Regions from separate parts of the Burkholderia metallica genome, predicted to be linked through region 1. Evidence: riboswitches for the same ligand, from Rfam matches in the RefSeq annotation. Region 1 holds a riboswitch; the other holds the start of a gene.
The links. Region 1 has a riboswitch for thiamine pyrophosphate ahead of thiC (phosphomethylpyrimidine synthase ThiC). Riboswitches for the same ligand answer to the same signal wherever they lie in the genome.
Positions count from the first base shown of each region.

Region 2: linked by a shared signal. The riboswitch ahead of WJ16_RS01685 (FAD-dependent oxidoreductase) and the one ahead of thiC (phosphomethylpyrimidine synthase ThiC) in region 1 are both predicted to bind thiamine pyrophosphate.

Region 1 is NZ_CP013401.1:1,275,711-1,283,051, forward strand. It holds gene WJ16_RS05765 (sensor domain-containing phosphodiesterase) at 1-575, opposite strand, end outside; gene WJ16_RS05770 (DMT family transporter) at 1,172-2,098, opposite strand; gene WJ16_RS05775 (hypothetical protein) at 2,251-2,502, opposite strand; gene WJ16_RS05780 (glycine zipper 2TM domain-containing protein) at 2,735-2,947, opposite strand; gene thiC (phosphomethylpyrimidine synthase ThiC) at 3,200-5,131, opposite strand; TPP riboswitch at 5,255-5,371, opposite strand; gene WJ16_RS05790 (pentapeptide MXKDX repeat protein) at 5,640-5,918, shown strand; gene WJ16_RS05795 (cytochrome b/b6 domain-containing protein) at 6,025-6,657, shown strand; gene WJ16_RS05800 (molybdopterin-dependent oxidoreductase) at 6,688-7,341, shown strand, end outside.
Region 2 is NZ_CP013401.1:373,431-380,771, forward strand. It holds gene WJ16_RS01675 (SDR family NAD(P)-dependent oxidoreductase) at 1-25, opposite strand, end outside; gene WJ16_RS01680 (ABC transporter ATP-binding protein/permease) at 22-1,791, opposite strand; TPP riboswitch at 2,060-2,183, shown strand; gene WJ16_RS01685 (FAD-dependent oxidoreductase) at 2,413-3,549, shown strand; gene thiS (sulfur carrier protein ThiS) at 3,581-3,778, shown strand; gene WJ16_RS01695 (thiazole synthase) at 3,819-4,637, shown strand; gene thiE (thiamine phosphate synthase) at 4,634-5,758, shown strand; gene WJ16_RS01705 (ABC transporter ATP-binding protein) at 5,843-6,664, shown strand; gene mlaE (lipid asymmetry maintenance ABC transporter permease subunit MlaE) at 6,661-7,341, shown strand, end outside.

The DNA of each region.
Region 1 (7,341 bases):
TCGAGCTTGACGATGTCGGGGCGCGCGCGCCACACGCGGTCGAAGTTCGAGAATCCCGTGCCGAAATCGTCGATCGCGATCAGGAAGTCGCGATGCTGGATCATGTCGATCGTGCGGGCGAGCGCGGCTTCGTCGCGCGCCGGCTGTTCGACGACCTCCAGCACGATGCGGTTCGGCGGCAGGGCGAAATGCCGGCACAGCGCTTCGACGAATTCGCGCTGCACGAGGCCCGAATCGAGCACGCGCGGCGTGACGTTCAGGAACAGCCAGCCGTCGCCGATGCCCTGCGCGACGAAGTTGGCCGTATGCAGGCAGCGCGCGAGCCGGTCGAGCAGCAGCGCGTCGGCGTCGGCGCGCGTCTTGTCGAACAAGGCGGCGGGCGAGACCAGCGCGCCGTTCGAATCGACGACGCGCAGCAGCGCCTCGTAGCCGACGACCCGCTTGTGCGTGATCGACAGCACGGGCTGGAATACGCTGCGCAGTGTCGTGTTGCGATAGGTGGCGAGCCAGCCGCCGGGCGTCGCCGTGAGGCGTTCGAGCAGGGAGTCGAGCGAGAGGTCGCGGGCGGGCTTCATGTCAGTGCCCGGGGGCGGGCGGCGCAGCGGCGCCACGCTGAAGCAGTCGCACGCGCCGGCGGACGCGAAAGGACGTGGAACATCGTGACCGCCTTCTGCGGGTAAGTGTTCCGAGTGTAACGGGAATGGCGTCGCTCGCGTATCAGGGTAACTCCAGACGCACACGGATAGGCGCTCGCGGCCGGGGCGCCCGCATGCGCGCCGCGCATGACCGCCGCGTAGCAACGGGCACCGCTGGCGCACATGACGATCCGGCGGCATGGCATGGCATGGCATGGCATGGCACGGCGCGGCACGGCATGGGGGCATGGCACGACTCGACTCGACACGGCGCGCGTGGTGTGACACGGCATGACATGTCATGACATGTGGTGACGCACGGTGTGACGAGTCGCGGCGAAGCGGGTGGGTGATGTGAGGCGCGGCAAGTCAGCGCAGACAATACGAGACGGCAAATCCCGGCGGCTGGATCAGCCCCGAGCGAACGTGGCCGTCAGAGGAGTGCCAATGCCATCCGCACCACACCGCTGAACCGTCCCCCCGTCCATCAGACACCGCGCCCCACCTGCTGCCGGTGCCTGCGCCCAAACGAATCGTCAGGTCGCTTCGCCGCTGCGCGGCTTCATTCCGGGAATCCGCTTGATCACACCGGTCGCGAGTGCGGTGCCGACGAGCACGATCGCGCAGCCTTCGATCATCACGACCGATACGTGTTCGCCGAGGAACAGCGCGCCCCACAGCAGCCCGAACACCGGAATCACGAACGTGACGGTAATCGCGCGGGCCGGGCCGATGTGCGCGATCAGGTAGAAGTAGATGAAATACGCGATGCCGGTGCATGCGATACCCAGCGCGAGCACGGAGCCCCATGCGTGCGCGCCGATCGGTGCGGCCGGCCAGGTCGCGATCGCGAACGGCAGCAGCAGCACGGTCGAGCCGATCATGCTGCCGGTCGCGTTGACGAGCGGATCGATGCCGCTCAGCTTGCGCTTCGTGTAGTTGGCCGCGATCCCGTACAGCAGCGTCGCGCCGAGCGCGGCGGCCGCGGCGAGGGCCGTCGCGCTCGCGCCGGTGCTGCCTTGCGCGTTCGCGATCTGGTTCCACACGAGCGTGAGCACGCCGCCGAAGCCGATCACGAGGCCGAGCACGCGCGGCAGCGACAACCTGTCCTTCAGCCACAGGTAGGCGACGAGTGCGCCCCATAGCGGCGCCGTCGCGTTGATGACCGACGTCACGCCGGCCGACAGCGTCAGTTCGGCAAACGCGAACAGACAGAACGGGATGCCCGAGTTCAGCGCGCCGACGACGAACAGCGGCCACGCGTGACGGCGCAGCCGGGCGCCGAGTTCGGCGGGCGGGAAGCGCGTCAGCGCGAAGCCGATCAGGAACAGCGCACCGATGCCCACCCGCAGCGCCATCAAAGGCGCGACGCCGAAATCGGCGACGCCGACCCGGATGAACAGGAACGACGCGCCCCACAGGGCGGCGAGAAAGGTCAGCAGAAGCGCATTCTTGGGTGACATCGGGAGGAGGGGCGAGGGACGGGATGCGGTGGATCTTACACCGCGTTACCGCGCCATCGCTTCACGTCCGGATGAAACGACAAGAAACGGGACAAGAAGCGGGAAGCGCCGCCCGCCGCCGACAGGCGCCGGCAGCCAAGCGACGTCGCCGTTCAGTGATGGCGCCAGCCGCCGCGCCCGCCGAAGCCGAAATTGAGCGACAGCGCCGGTCCCCAATAACCGCCCCACGCGGGCGCATACGCAGGCGCGGGATAGTAGTAGGCGGGGCCCGGATCGACGTAGACGGGCGCCGGCTGCACCGGTGCCGCCGCGTAATAGCCGCCGGCCGGATAGTAGCCGTACGGGTAATAGCAGCCGGTGAGTGTCGCGGCGGCGAGCGCCGCGACGACGGGGGTCCTGTTCATGATGTCTCTCCGGCGGGGCCGGCAATCGGCAGATGCTTAAGCTTAGGCCGCGCGGCGACGACACGGTGCGCAAAACGGTAACGGATCATTTCCGCGCATCGGCTGCGGAGTCGGCCGGATCGCGGCGCCGCATGCGAAAACGGCGCTTCCGCGCTGCGGAAACGCCGTCTGGCCAAACCCCGCCCGCGCCGTGTCGGGCGACGGGTGCGCGCCGGGCAAATGCCCCGCGTGGTTACTTGCCGACCTGGTTGCCGATGATGCCGCCGGCCGCCGCACCGCCGAGCGTCGACAACGCGCTGCCGCCGATCGCCGCGCCGGCGACACCGCCGACGCCCGCGCCGATGGCCGTATCGCGCTGGCGTCGCGACATCGAATCGCAGGCGGACAGGCTGGCTACCGTCGCGACGAGGAGAGCGTATACCCCAAAACGCCGAATCGTATTCATGATCGTTGTCCTTGTGGTAGTGAACGGAAAGTGAACGAGAAGCGCGCAACCGGCAGGCGGCCGCGCATGAAACCAATCTACTCGCCGTGCCGGAACGCCGCTGTAAGGACTTGTTAAGGCTCTCGGGGTTTCGTAATCAATTGTTTCGTTTGCAGGCGCGGGCACGCGCGATGCTGGCGCAAAAAAGCCCGCTCGAAAGCGGGCTTCGTCGATCGCATCGCGAGGCGATCCGGCGCGGATCGCCGCATGCGCTTACTGACGGTGATAGATCTCGGCGCCGGTCTTGACGAATTCGACCGCCTTGACTTCCATCCCCTTCTTCAGCGCTTCGGTTTCCGACACACCCTGCTGTGCCGCAAACTCACGCACGTCCTGTGTGATCTTCATCGAGCAGAAGTGCGGGCCGCACATCGAGCAGAAGTGCGCGACCTTCGCCGAATCCTTCGGCAGCGTTTCGTCGTGGAATTCGCGCGCCTTGTCCGGGTCGAGGCCGATGTTGAACTGGTCTTCCCAGCGGAACTCGAAGCGCGCCTTGGACAGCGCGTTGTCGCGGACCTGCGCGCCCGGATGGCCCTTGGCCAGGTCGGCCGCATGCGCGGCGAGCTTGTACGTGATGATCCCTTCCTTCACGTCGTCCTTGTTCGGCAGGCCCAGGTGCTCCTTCGGCGTCACGTAGCACAGCATCGCGGTGCCGAACCAGCCGATCATCGCGGCGCCGATGCCCGACGTGATGTGGTCGTAGCCCGGCGCGATGTCGGTGGTCAGCGGCCCGAGCGTGTAAAACGGCGCTTCCTTGCACCAGTCGAGCTGGAGATCCATGTTCTCCTTGATCAGTTGCATCGGCACGTGGCCCGGGCCTTCGATCATCACCTGCACGTCGTGCTTCCATGCGATCTGCGTGAGCTCGCCGAGTGTTTTCAGCTCGCCGAGCTGCGCTTCGTCGTTCGCGTCGTAGATCGAGCCGGGGCGCAGGCCGTCGCCGAGCGAGAAGCTCACGTCGTACGCCTTCATGATCTCGCAGATCTCTTCGAAGTGTTCGTACAGGAAGCTTTCCTTGTGATGCGCGAGGCACCACTTCGCCATGATCGAACCGCCGCGCGACACGATGCCCGTCATCCGGTTCGCGGTGAGCGGCACGTACTGCAGGCGCACGCCCGCGTGGATCGTGAAGTAGTCGACGCCTTGCTCGGCCTGCTCGATCAGCGTGTCGCGGAAGATTTCCCAGGTCAGGTCCTCGGCCTTGCCGTTGACCTTTTCGAGCGCCTGGTAGATCGGCACCGTGCCGATCGGCACCGGGCTGTTGCGGATGATCCACTCGCGCGTTTCGTGGATGTGCTTGCCGGTCGACAGGTCCATCACCGTGTCGCCGCCCCAGCGGATCGCCCACGTCATCTTGTCGACTTCCTCGCCGATCGACGACGTAACGGCCGAGTTGCCGATGTTCGCGTTGATCTTCACGAGGAAGTTGCGGCCGATGATCATCGGCTCCGATTCCGGGTGGTTGATGTTCGCGGGGATGATCGCGCGGCCGCACGCCACTTCCGAGCGCACGAATTCCGGCGTGATCTCGGTGGGCGCGTTCGCGCCGAAGGCCGCGGCGCCGAACGCCTGGCCCGGGTGCTGGCGGCCCATCATCGCGGCGAGCTTCGCGCCGTTCGGGCCGCTCGCCTTCAGGCTCTCGAGGTACTCGGCGCGGCGCTGGTTCTCGCGGATCGCGATGAATTCCATTTCCGGCGTGATGATGCCCTGGCGCGCATAGTGCATCTGCGTGACGTTCTTGCCGGCCCGCGCGCGGCGCGGGTTGCGGTGCAGGCCTGGGAAACGCAGGTCGGCGGTGGCCGGGTCGGCCGCGCGCTCGAGGCCGTACCGGCTCGACAGGCCGTCGAGTACCTCGGTGTCGCCGCGCGCGTCGATCCAGCCCTGGCGCAACGCGGGCAGGCCCGCGCGGATGTCGATCTTCGCGTCCGGGTCGGTATAGGGGCCCGACGTGTCGTACACGTAGATCGGCGGATTCTTCTCTCCGCCGAAGCCGGTCGGCGTGTCGGCCTGCGTGATTTCACGCATCGGCACGCGGATGTCGGGCTGCGAGCCGGTGACGTAGACCTTGCGGGAATTCGGCAGCGGGGCGACGGCCGCGGCATCGACATGAGCGTCGGCGGACAGAAACTTCGGATTGGCGTTCATGCAATCTCCTGTGTGAGCGCCGGACACGCGCTGCGGCGCTTGCCCGGAGCCCTTGACGAATGTGGGGCTCGAGCTAAGCAGGAGACGAGGTTTGGTGAGGCGGCGGATTCGTCAGAAGGATGGCGGCGGAATCCGTACGCTTCCCTGCGCTGGCATTATCCAGATCAGGTTCAAAGGGTATTTCTCACCCGCAATGCCGGTCGTTCGACCGAACGCATCGCAGGACCCCCGCGTTAGCAAGGGCACACGATACACCGGCTTTGCGGCGGTTTCAACCGGTAGCGCGGCGGTTCGCCGGGACGGGCCTGGGCGCGCCGGCGCTGCGTGCCGGCGGTGCACCGCATCATCGATCGCCGCCGCTCGCGCCGGCAGCGCGGCCGGCGGCGGCGCAGCAGTGCAGCATCGGGGCGGCGCCCGGCCGGCCAAAAAATATTTTCGGGCCGGCTGTCATTTCTCGCGACGTCGTCCGTCTATTGGGCTCCTCAAACCCATGTTTCGGAGAGTAATCATGAAAAACGTACTGATCGCAGCCTGTGTCGCCGCTTTCGCCACGCTTGCAACGGGCGCGTATGCGCAGAACGACGCGATGTCGCAAAACGGTTCGTCGATGTCGAAAGACGCGATGGGCCACGACGCGATGGCAAAAGACGCAATGGGCCACGATGCGATGGCGAAGGATGGCGCGATGAAGAAAGGCGCGATGAAAAAGCATACGATGAAGAAGGACGCGATGTCGCACGACGCGATGGGCAAGTCGTCGGGCGACAAGATGGCGCCGTCCAACTGACGGCGCGGGCGCGGGCGGCCGGCGCGTGTTATCCGCGACACGGCCGGCCGCCCGCGTCCCGTGTCGTCGCGTTGCGTTTCTTCGACCCGTTTCGGGAGTCCTCATCATGCAAACCGTCCCCGCCACGAACCGCGCGCCCGCCGCGCCGCCCGCGCGCCCGATTCATCCGTTGTGGGTGCGCGCGAGCCACTGGCTCAACGCGCTCGCGGCGATCCTGATGGCGCTGTCGGGCTGGCGCATCTACGACGCGTCGCCGATCTATCCGTCGTTCACGTTTGCGCACGGCATCACGCTCGGCGGCTGGCTCGGCGGCGCGCTGCAATGGCATTTTGCGGCGATGTGGCTGCTTGTCGCCAACGGGCTGTTCTATTTGACGATGGCAATTGCGACCGGACGCCTCGCGCGCAAGATGCTGCCCGTCACGCCGGCGTCGGTGTGGCGCGACGTGCGCGCCGCGTTGCGCGGGCACCTCGCGCACGACGATCTGAGCGTCTACAACGCGGTACAGCGTGCCGCGTACCTGATCGCGATCGTCGATCTGATCCTGCTGGTGCTCTCCGGGCTGACGATCTGGAAGTCGGTGCAGTTTCCGCTGCTGCGCGAACTGTTCGGCGGTTACGACAACGCACGCGTCGTGCATTTCTGGGCGATGTCGCTGCTGGTCGCGTTCTTCGTCGTGCACGTCGGGATGGCGCTGCTCGTGCCGCGCTCGCTGCTCGCGATGCTGCGCGGCCGCTGATCCGGCGAATCCCGGACAAAGGAAATCATCATGTCGGAATCCGAAATCAAGCGCGACGGTTCGCGCTGGGCGCTCGACCGCAAGTCGCTCGAAATCGACGTGCGTCGCGAGCTGGAGATGCCGTCGCGGCGGCTGTTCAATCGGCGCATCCTGACGCTCGGCGGCCTGACGATGCTGACCGGTTGCACGCTGCACGACGATGCATCGGTCAACACGTTTCTCGAACGCGTGTCGCGGATGAACGACCGCGTGCAGGCCTGGCTCTTCAGCGGCGAGCGGCTTGCGCCGACCTACACCGAAGCCGACATCACGCGGCCGTTCCCGTTCAACGCGTACTACGGCATCGACGACGTGCCGCACGTCGACGCATCGACGTACCGGCTCGTGCTGTCGGGCCGAGTGACGGGCAAGCGCGTGTGGACGCTCGACGAACTGTACGCGCTGCCGCACGCGGAGCAGATCACGCGGCACATCTGCGTGGAAGGGTGGAGCGCGATCGGCCGCTGGGGCGGCACGCCGTTCGGCGCGTTCCTCGCAAGGGCGGGCGCCGATACGCACGCGAAGTACGTCGGCTTCAAGTGCGCGGACGATTACTACGAAAGCATCGACATGCCGACCGCGCTGCATCCGCAGACGCTGCTCGCATTCGATTACGACGGCCATCGTCTGCCGCCGGAGTTCGGT
Region 2 (7,341 bases), 900 kb from region 1:
CGAGGGGCGCGGCGCGTACGCTCACGCCGCGACCTTGTCGCTGTCGTTCACGCGCTCGACGTTGATCGTGCCGACGTGGAACGCGGCCAGCGACTCGCGGTGCGCGATGCTGACGATCGCGGCCTTCGGCAGCCGTTCGGCGAACAGGTGATAGAGGCGTGCTTCGTTGTCGGCGTCGAGCGCGCTGGTCGCTTCGTCGAGGAACAGGAAGTCCGGCTTGTGCAGCAGCACGCGCGCACCGGCGAGGCGTTGCTGTTCGCCCGGCGACAGCACGCGCGTCCAGTGCGCGGTCTCGTCGAGGCGTTCGACGTAATCTTCCAGGCGGCACGCGCGCAGCGCGTCGCGACAGGCTTCGTCGCTGAACGCGTCGGCCTTCGCGGGGTAGGTGAGCGCGGCCTTCAGCGTGCCGATCGGCAGATAGCTGGATTGCGGCACGAACATCATCCTCGCGCCGACCGGAGCGTCGATCGCGCCGTCGCCGAACGGCCACAGGCCCGCGAGCGCGCGCATGAACGTGCTCTTGCCGGAACCCGACTTGCCGATCACGAGCCAGCGCGAGCCGGGCTCGATCGTCACATTGCCGATGTTCGCGAGCGCGTTGCCGTTCGGCAGCGCGAGCTTCAGCGCCGACGTCGACAGCTTTGCCGCGTCGACGTAGTGCAGGTTGATGCCGCCGTGCTCGGTGGCGGGCGACAGGCTTTCCTTCAGGTGCGACGTGCCCATCACGCGCTTGAATTCGCGCAGACGGTTGACGGTGGCGCGCCACTCGACGAGGGTCGAGTAACTGTTGATGAACCACGAGAACGAATCGCTGACCGTGCCGAACGCGGACGAGATCTGCATCAGCACGCCGAACGAGAACGCGCCCGCGAAATAGCGCGGCGCGGCGACGACGAGCGGGAAGATGATCGCGATCTGCCCGTAGAAGCTCAGCACGAACGTGAGCCGCTTCGTGTACTTCATCACGCGCCACCAGTTGTCGCGGATGCGCATGAAGAGGCTCTGCGCGTTGTCGGTCTCGGTCTTCTCGCCGTCGTAGAACGCGATCTGCTCGGCGTTTTCACGCACGCGGATCAGCCCGAAGCGGAAGTCGGCCTCGACGCGCTGCTGCTGATAGTTGATCGACACGAGCGGATGGCCGACCTTCTGGATGATCAGCGAGCCGACCACCGCGTACAGCGCGGCCGCCCACACCATGTAGCCGGGAATCGAGATCGGCGTCGCGCCGAGCGTGAATGTCAGCGCGCCGGCGAGCGACCACAGGATCGTGATGAACGACACGAGCGTGACGACCGTCGACAGCAGGTCGAGCGACAGCGCGAGCGTCGTGGTCGCGAACGACTGGAGGTCGTCGGTGATCCGCTGGTCGGGGTTGTCCGCGAGACGGTCGCGTTCGATCCGGTAGAACGCGCGATCGCCGAGCCACTGGCCGAGAAAGCGGTCGGTGAGCCACTGGCGCCAGCGGAAGCCGAGCATCTGCCGCAGGTAGCGGCCGTACACGGCGAGGATGATGAACGCGAATGCGAGCGCGGAGAACTGCATCAGCAGGTTCGGGAAGTCGTGGACGTCCTTCGACTGCAGCGCGTTGTAGAACTGCGCGTTCCACTTGTTCAGCCGGACGTTGATCCAGACCACGCAGAGGTTGATCGCGATGATCGTGACCAGCAGGCCCCACGCGATTTTCCATTCGGACGATACCCAGTAGGGCTTGATGAGGCTCCATGCGGATACCGGGCGCTCGTCCTGCGGCGCGTCGGAGACGGAGCGGACGGGATCGATCGATTGGGTCATGTGCTTCCTGATGAGTAGCCGGCGCGCGGGCCGGGAGAAGCCGGGCGCGCGCCGCGATAAGGCATGCCGGGACGCGGCGCCGACTGACGGCGGGCGCACGATGGTCGCCCGCGCGTCTTAAACGGCACTTAAGGCCGGCGGTGACGCGGCAACCGGCCGCTCGGGGCGGCCGGCCTGCGGGCATTGTGCCAGAGCGGCGCGACGCGACGCGAATTTGCCGCAAGGGGGACAGTTTGCGGCGCTTTCCGCTTTTATGGTCTAATGGCCGACGACGAAACAGGGGTGCTTCGTGGCGCGGCCGGCGGATGTTCCGGGCAGCGCGATGAGGCTGAGAAAGACCCTTCGCACCCGATCCGGGTAATACCGGCGAGGGAAGTTTCTGATCCCGCCGGGCCGCGCTGGCTGCCATCCCACATGGTCAGCGCCTTGCCCGCCCGGCCGGCCTTTGCTGCCGGTTTCGTCCTTTTGGGTACGCGCATTGCGCGTTACGGAAGGAATGATGACCGCACAATCTTCAGTCTTTTGCATGATTCCCGGCCCGATGTCGCGTGCGTTCGCACGGGGCGGCGCGCTTGCGTGCGCGTCGGCGTTCGTCGCGCGCGCCGGCGCGGAGGTCGCGCGATGAACGCGCGGAATTCCCGACCCGATTTCGCGGTGCTCGGCGGCGGCCTCGTCGGCCGCCTGATCGCGTGGCGGCTCGCCGGCGACGGGCACCGTGTCGCGCTGTACGAACGCGGCGGCCCGGACGGCGAGCAGTCGGCCGCGTGGATCGCGGCCGCGATGCTCGCGCCGCTCGCGGAAGCGGCCAGCGCGGAGCTGCTGATCACCGAGCTCGGCGCCGCGTCGCTCGCGCGCTGGCCGCAGTGGCTCGCGGAACTGCCCGAACCCGTCTTCTTCCAGCGTCACGGCACGCTCGTCGTCTGGCATCACGCGGATCGCGCGGAGGCGCCGCTGTTCGAGCGGCGCGTGCGCGCGAACGCGCCGGCCGACCTGCTCGACGGCGGCTTCGTCACGCTCGCCGGTGCGCAGGTCGATGCGGCCGAGCCGGTGCTCGCGGGCCGCTTCGCACGCGGGCTGCTGCTGCCGAACGAAGGCCAGCTCGACAATCGCCAGGCGCTGCGCGCGCTCGCGGCGGGCCTCGTCGAGCGCGGCGTCGCGCTGCACTGGCACGTCGCGATCGACGACGCGAACCTGCCCGACGCGCATTTCACGATCGATTGCCGCGGGCTCGGCGCGAAATCCGCGCTGCCCGCGTTGCGCGGCATCCGCGGCGAAGTCGCGCGCGTGCATGCGCCCGGCATCGGGCTCACCCGGCCCGTGCGGCTGCTGCATCCGCGCTATCCGCTGTACATCGCACCGAAGCAGGACGATCTCTATGTGATCGGCGCGACCGAGGTAGAGGGCGAGGACCTGTCGCCCGTCAGCGTGCGCTCCGCGCTCGAACTGCTGAGCGCGGCGTTCTCCGTGCATCCGGCGTTCGGCGAGGCGCGCATCCTCGAACTCAATGCGCAGTGCCGGCCGACGCTGCCCGATCACCGTCCGGCGGTGATCTGGGACGGCGCGTCGACGCTCGCCGTCAACGGCCTGTACCGGCACGGCTTCATGATCGCGCCGGAAGTCGCGCAGGCGGCGGTCGCGGCCGCCGAAGCCGCGCTCGGCGGCGGGTTCGGCGATGCCGACGCGTTCGCCGCGTGGCGCGACGACGCGCGCTGGCCGACGCTCCTTCATCACCGCAACGACGCGCGCCAGCCGGCCTGACGCGCGCCGCCGACGAATTCGACGAAGCCTCATGGATATCCAGATCAACCAACAGACCCTGACGTTGCCCGACGGCGCAACGGTGGCCGACGCGCTCGCCGCGTACGGCGCGCGTCCCCCGTACGCGGTCGCGCTGAACGGCAACTTCGTCGCGCGCACGCAGCACGCGGCGCGCGCACTTGCGACGGGCGACAAGCTCGACGTCGTGCACCCGGTCGCGGGCGGCTGAGCGCGCCGCCGGTTCGTCCCCGCTCTTTCAGGAAAACGACATGACGTCCCTCACTTCCGCCGACGCGCTGACGCTGTACGGCGAAACCTTCGCAAGCCGCGTGCTGCTCGGCACGTCGCGCTATCCGTCGCTGCAGTCGCTGTCCGATTCGATCGACGCGTCGCGTCCCGGGATGGTGACGGTCGCGCTGCGCCGCCAGATGACGGGCGGCGGCACGGCCGAAGCCGGCTTCTTCGATCTGCTCAAGCGCCACGCGGTGCCGCTGCTGCCGAACACGGCCGGCTGCCAGACCGTCGCCGAAGCCGTGACGACCGCGCACATGGCGCGCGAGGTGTTCGGCACCGACTGGATCAAGCTCGAACTGATCGGCGACGACTACACGCTGCAGCCCGACCCGGTCGGCCTGATCGAAGCCGCCGCGCAACTGGTCAGGGACGGCTTCAAGGTGCTGCCGTACTGCACCGAGGATCTGGTGATCGGCCGGCGCCTGCTCGACGTCGGCTGCGAGGCGCTGATGCCGTGGGGCGCGCCGATCGGCACGGGCAAGGGTGTCGTGAACCCGTACGGCCTGCGCGTGCTGCGCGAACGGTTGCCCGACGTGCCGCTGATCGTCGACGCGGGGCTCGGCGTGCCGTCGCACGCGTGCCAGGTGATGGAATGGGGCTTCGACGGCGTGCTGCTGAACACCGCCGTGTCGCAGGCGACGCACCCCGAGATCATGGCGCGCGCGTTCGCGCAGGGCGTCGAGGCCGGCCGCGCCGCGTATCTGGCCGGGCCGATGGACGCGCGCGAAACCGCGCACGCCAGCACGCCGGTCGTCGGGATGCCGTTCTGGCACCAGGACGGGGGCGGCGCATGAGCGCGCGTTTCGCCGATGCATTCTGGCCGCCGGCCGACGAACTGGCCGAGGCGGCCGAGCGGATTCGCGCGCGGCTCGGCGACTGGCCGGGCGACGCGGCGCCGTGGCGGCTCTGCGTCGCGGTGCCCGACGCGCCAGCCGACGGCGACGTGCTGATCGTCTCAACCGGCGACCGCACCGCGCAGGCGCGCGCGTCGGCCGCATCGCGGCCGGCGGCGCCGGACGCGGTCGCGATCGAATTCGACGAGCAGGGTGCGGTGCTGCACGCGGCGGGCGCGCGCTATGCGCTCGACGCCGCGCATCCGCTCGCGGACGACTGGATCGCCGCGCTCGCCGCGTTCCTCGATTGCGGCTTCGCGCCAGTCGACGCGCTGGTGCTGGCGCTGGCCTGGCGCGACGGCGACGAAACGCGCGCCGCCGATGCGTGGCCGGTCGACGCCGCCCGGTTCCCGCGCGTGGCCGGGCTGCCGGCCGCGCCCGAACCCGCGTTCGCGCCGTGCCCCGCGCAACTCGGCCTGTATCCGGTCGTGCCGGACGCCGACTGGGTCGAACGTGTGCTCGATTGCGGCGTGCGGACCGTGCAGTTGCGGGTGAAAGGCGCGACGCCGGACGCGTTGCGGCGGGAAATTGCGCGCGCGGTCGCGGCCGGGCGCCGTTTTCCGGATGCGCGCGTGTTCATCAACGATCACTGGCAGATCGCCGTGGAAGAGGGGGCGTACGGCGTACATCTGGGCCAGGAAGATCTCGAAACGGCCGATCTGGCCGTGATCGCGCGCGCAGGCCTGCGTCTCGGACTTTCGAGCCATGGTTATTACGAAATATTGCGGGCGCTGCACGAGCGCCCCAGCTATCTCGCGCTCGGCCCCGTGTACGCGACCGCGACCAAGGCCGTCGCCGCGCCGCCGCAGGGTCTCGCGCGGATCGCGCGCTATGCGCGCCTCGCGGGCACCCGGGCGCCGCTCGTCGCGATCGGCGGGGTGGGGCTCGACGCGCTGCCGGCCGTGCTGGCGACGGGCGTCGGCAGTGTCGCGGTGGTCAGTGCGGTCACGGGCGCGAGCGATTATCGGGCGGCGATTGCTGCGATGCAGCAATGCTTTTCCGGACAATTTGACAATCATTGACTGCAGGGGCCGGAACGGCGTCACGACATCATTCCAATGCAGGCCCTATAATTCGGCGTTCTGCGTAAAAGGACTGTCAGCTCCGTGAGCCCCACTCCTACCGAGACACTGCTGGAACTTCGCGACGTCGACTTTGGCTACGGCGACCGCCTCGTCCTGTCCAACCTGAACCTGCGCTTCGGGCGCGGGCAGGTGGTCGCGGTCATGGGCGGGTCGGGTTGCGGCAAGACGACCGTGCTGCGCCTGATCGGCGGGCTCGTGCGCGCGCGCCGCGGCCAGGTGCTGTTCGACGGCGCCGATGTCGGCGCGCAAACGCGCGACGGCCTGTACGCGCTGCGCCGCAAGATGGGCATGCTGTTCCAGTTCGGCGCGCTGTTCACCGACATGTCGGTGTTCGAGAACGTCGCGTTCGCGCTGCGCGAGCATACCGACCTGCCCGAAGACCTGATCCGCGACCTCGTGCTGATGAAGCTCAACGCGGTCGGGCTGCGCGGCGCGCGCGACCTGATGCCGTCCGAGGTGTCGGGCGGGATGGCGCGCCGCATCGCGCTCGCGCGCGCGATCGCGCTCGATCCGCAGCTCATCATGTACGACGAGCCGTTCGCGGGCCTCGATCCGATCTCGCTCGGCATCACCGCGAACCTGATCCGCACGCTGAACCAGGCGCTCGGCGCAACGTCGATCCTCGTCACGCACGACGTGCCGGAATCGTTCGCGATCGCCGACTACGTGTACTTTCTGGCCAACGGCGGCGTGCTCGCCCAGGGCACGCCCGACGAGCTGCGCGCATCGACCGATCCGAGCGTGCGGCAGTTCATCGACGGCGCGCCGGACGGCCCGTTCAAATTTCATTACACGAGTCCGCCGCTCGCAGCGGATTTCGGGCTCGGCGGAGGGCGCGCATGATCAGCGCGATCGGACGTTACGTCATCGGCGGCCTCGAGCGCGCGGGCTACGGCACGCGGCTGTTCGTGCGCCTCGTGCTGGAATTCTTCCCGCTGCTGCGCCGGCCGCGGCTCGTCACGAAGCAGATCCACTTCCTCGGCAACTATTCGTTCGTGATCATTGCCGTGTCGGGGCTGTTCGTCGGCTTCGTGCTCGGCCTGCAGGGGTATTACACGCTGAACCGCTATGGTTCCGAGCAGGCGCTCGGGCTGCTGGTCGCGCTGTCGCTCGTGCGCGAACTCGGGCCGGTCGTCACCGCGCTGCTGTTCGCGGGCCGCGCGGGCACGTCGCTCACGGCCGAGATCGGCCTGATGAAAGCCGGCGAGCAACTCACCGCGCTCGAAATGATGGCGGTGGACCCGATCAAGAACGTGATCGCCCCGCGCATGTGGGCGGGCATCATCGCGATGCCGCTGCTCGCCGCGATCTTCAATGCGGTCGGCGTGCTCGGCGGCTACTTCGTCGGCGTCGTGCTGATCGGCGTCGATCCGGGTGCGTTCTGGTCGCAGATGCAGGGCGGCGTGCAGGTCTGGGCCGACGTCGGCAACGGCGTGCTGAAGAGCATCGTGTTCGGGTTCGCCGTGACCTTCATTGCGCTGTATCAGGGGTATGAAGCGAAGCCCACGCCCGAAGGCGTG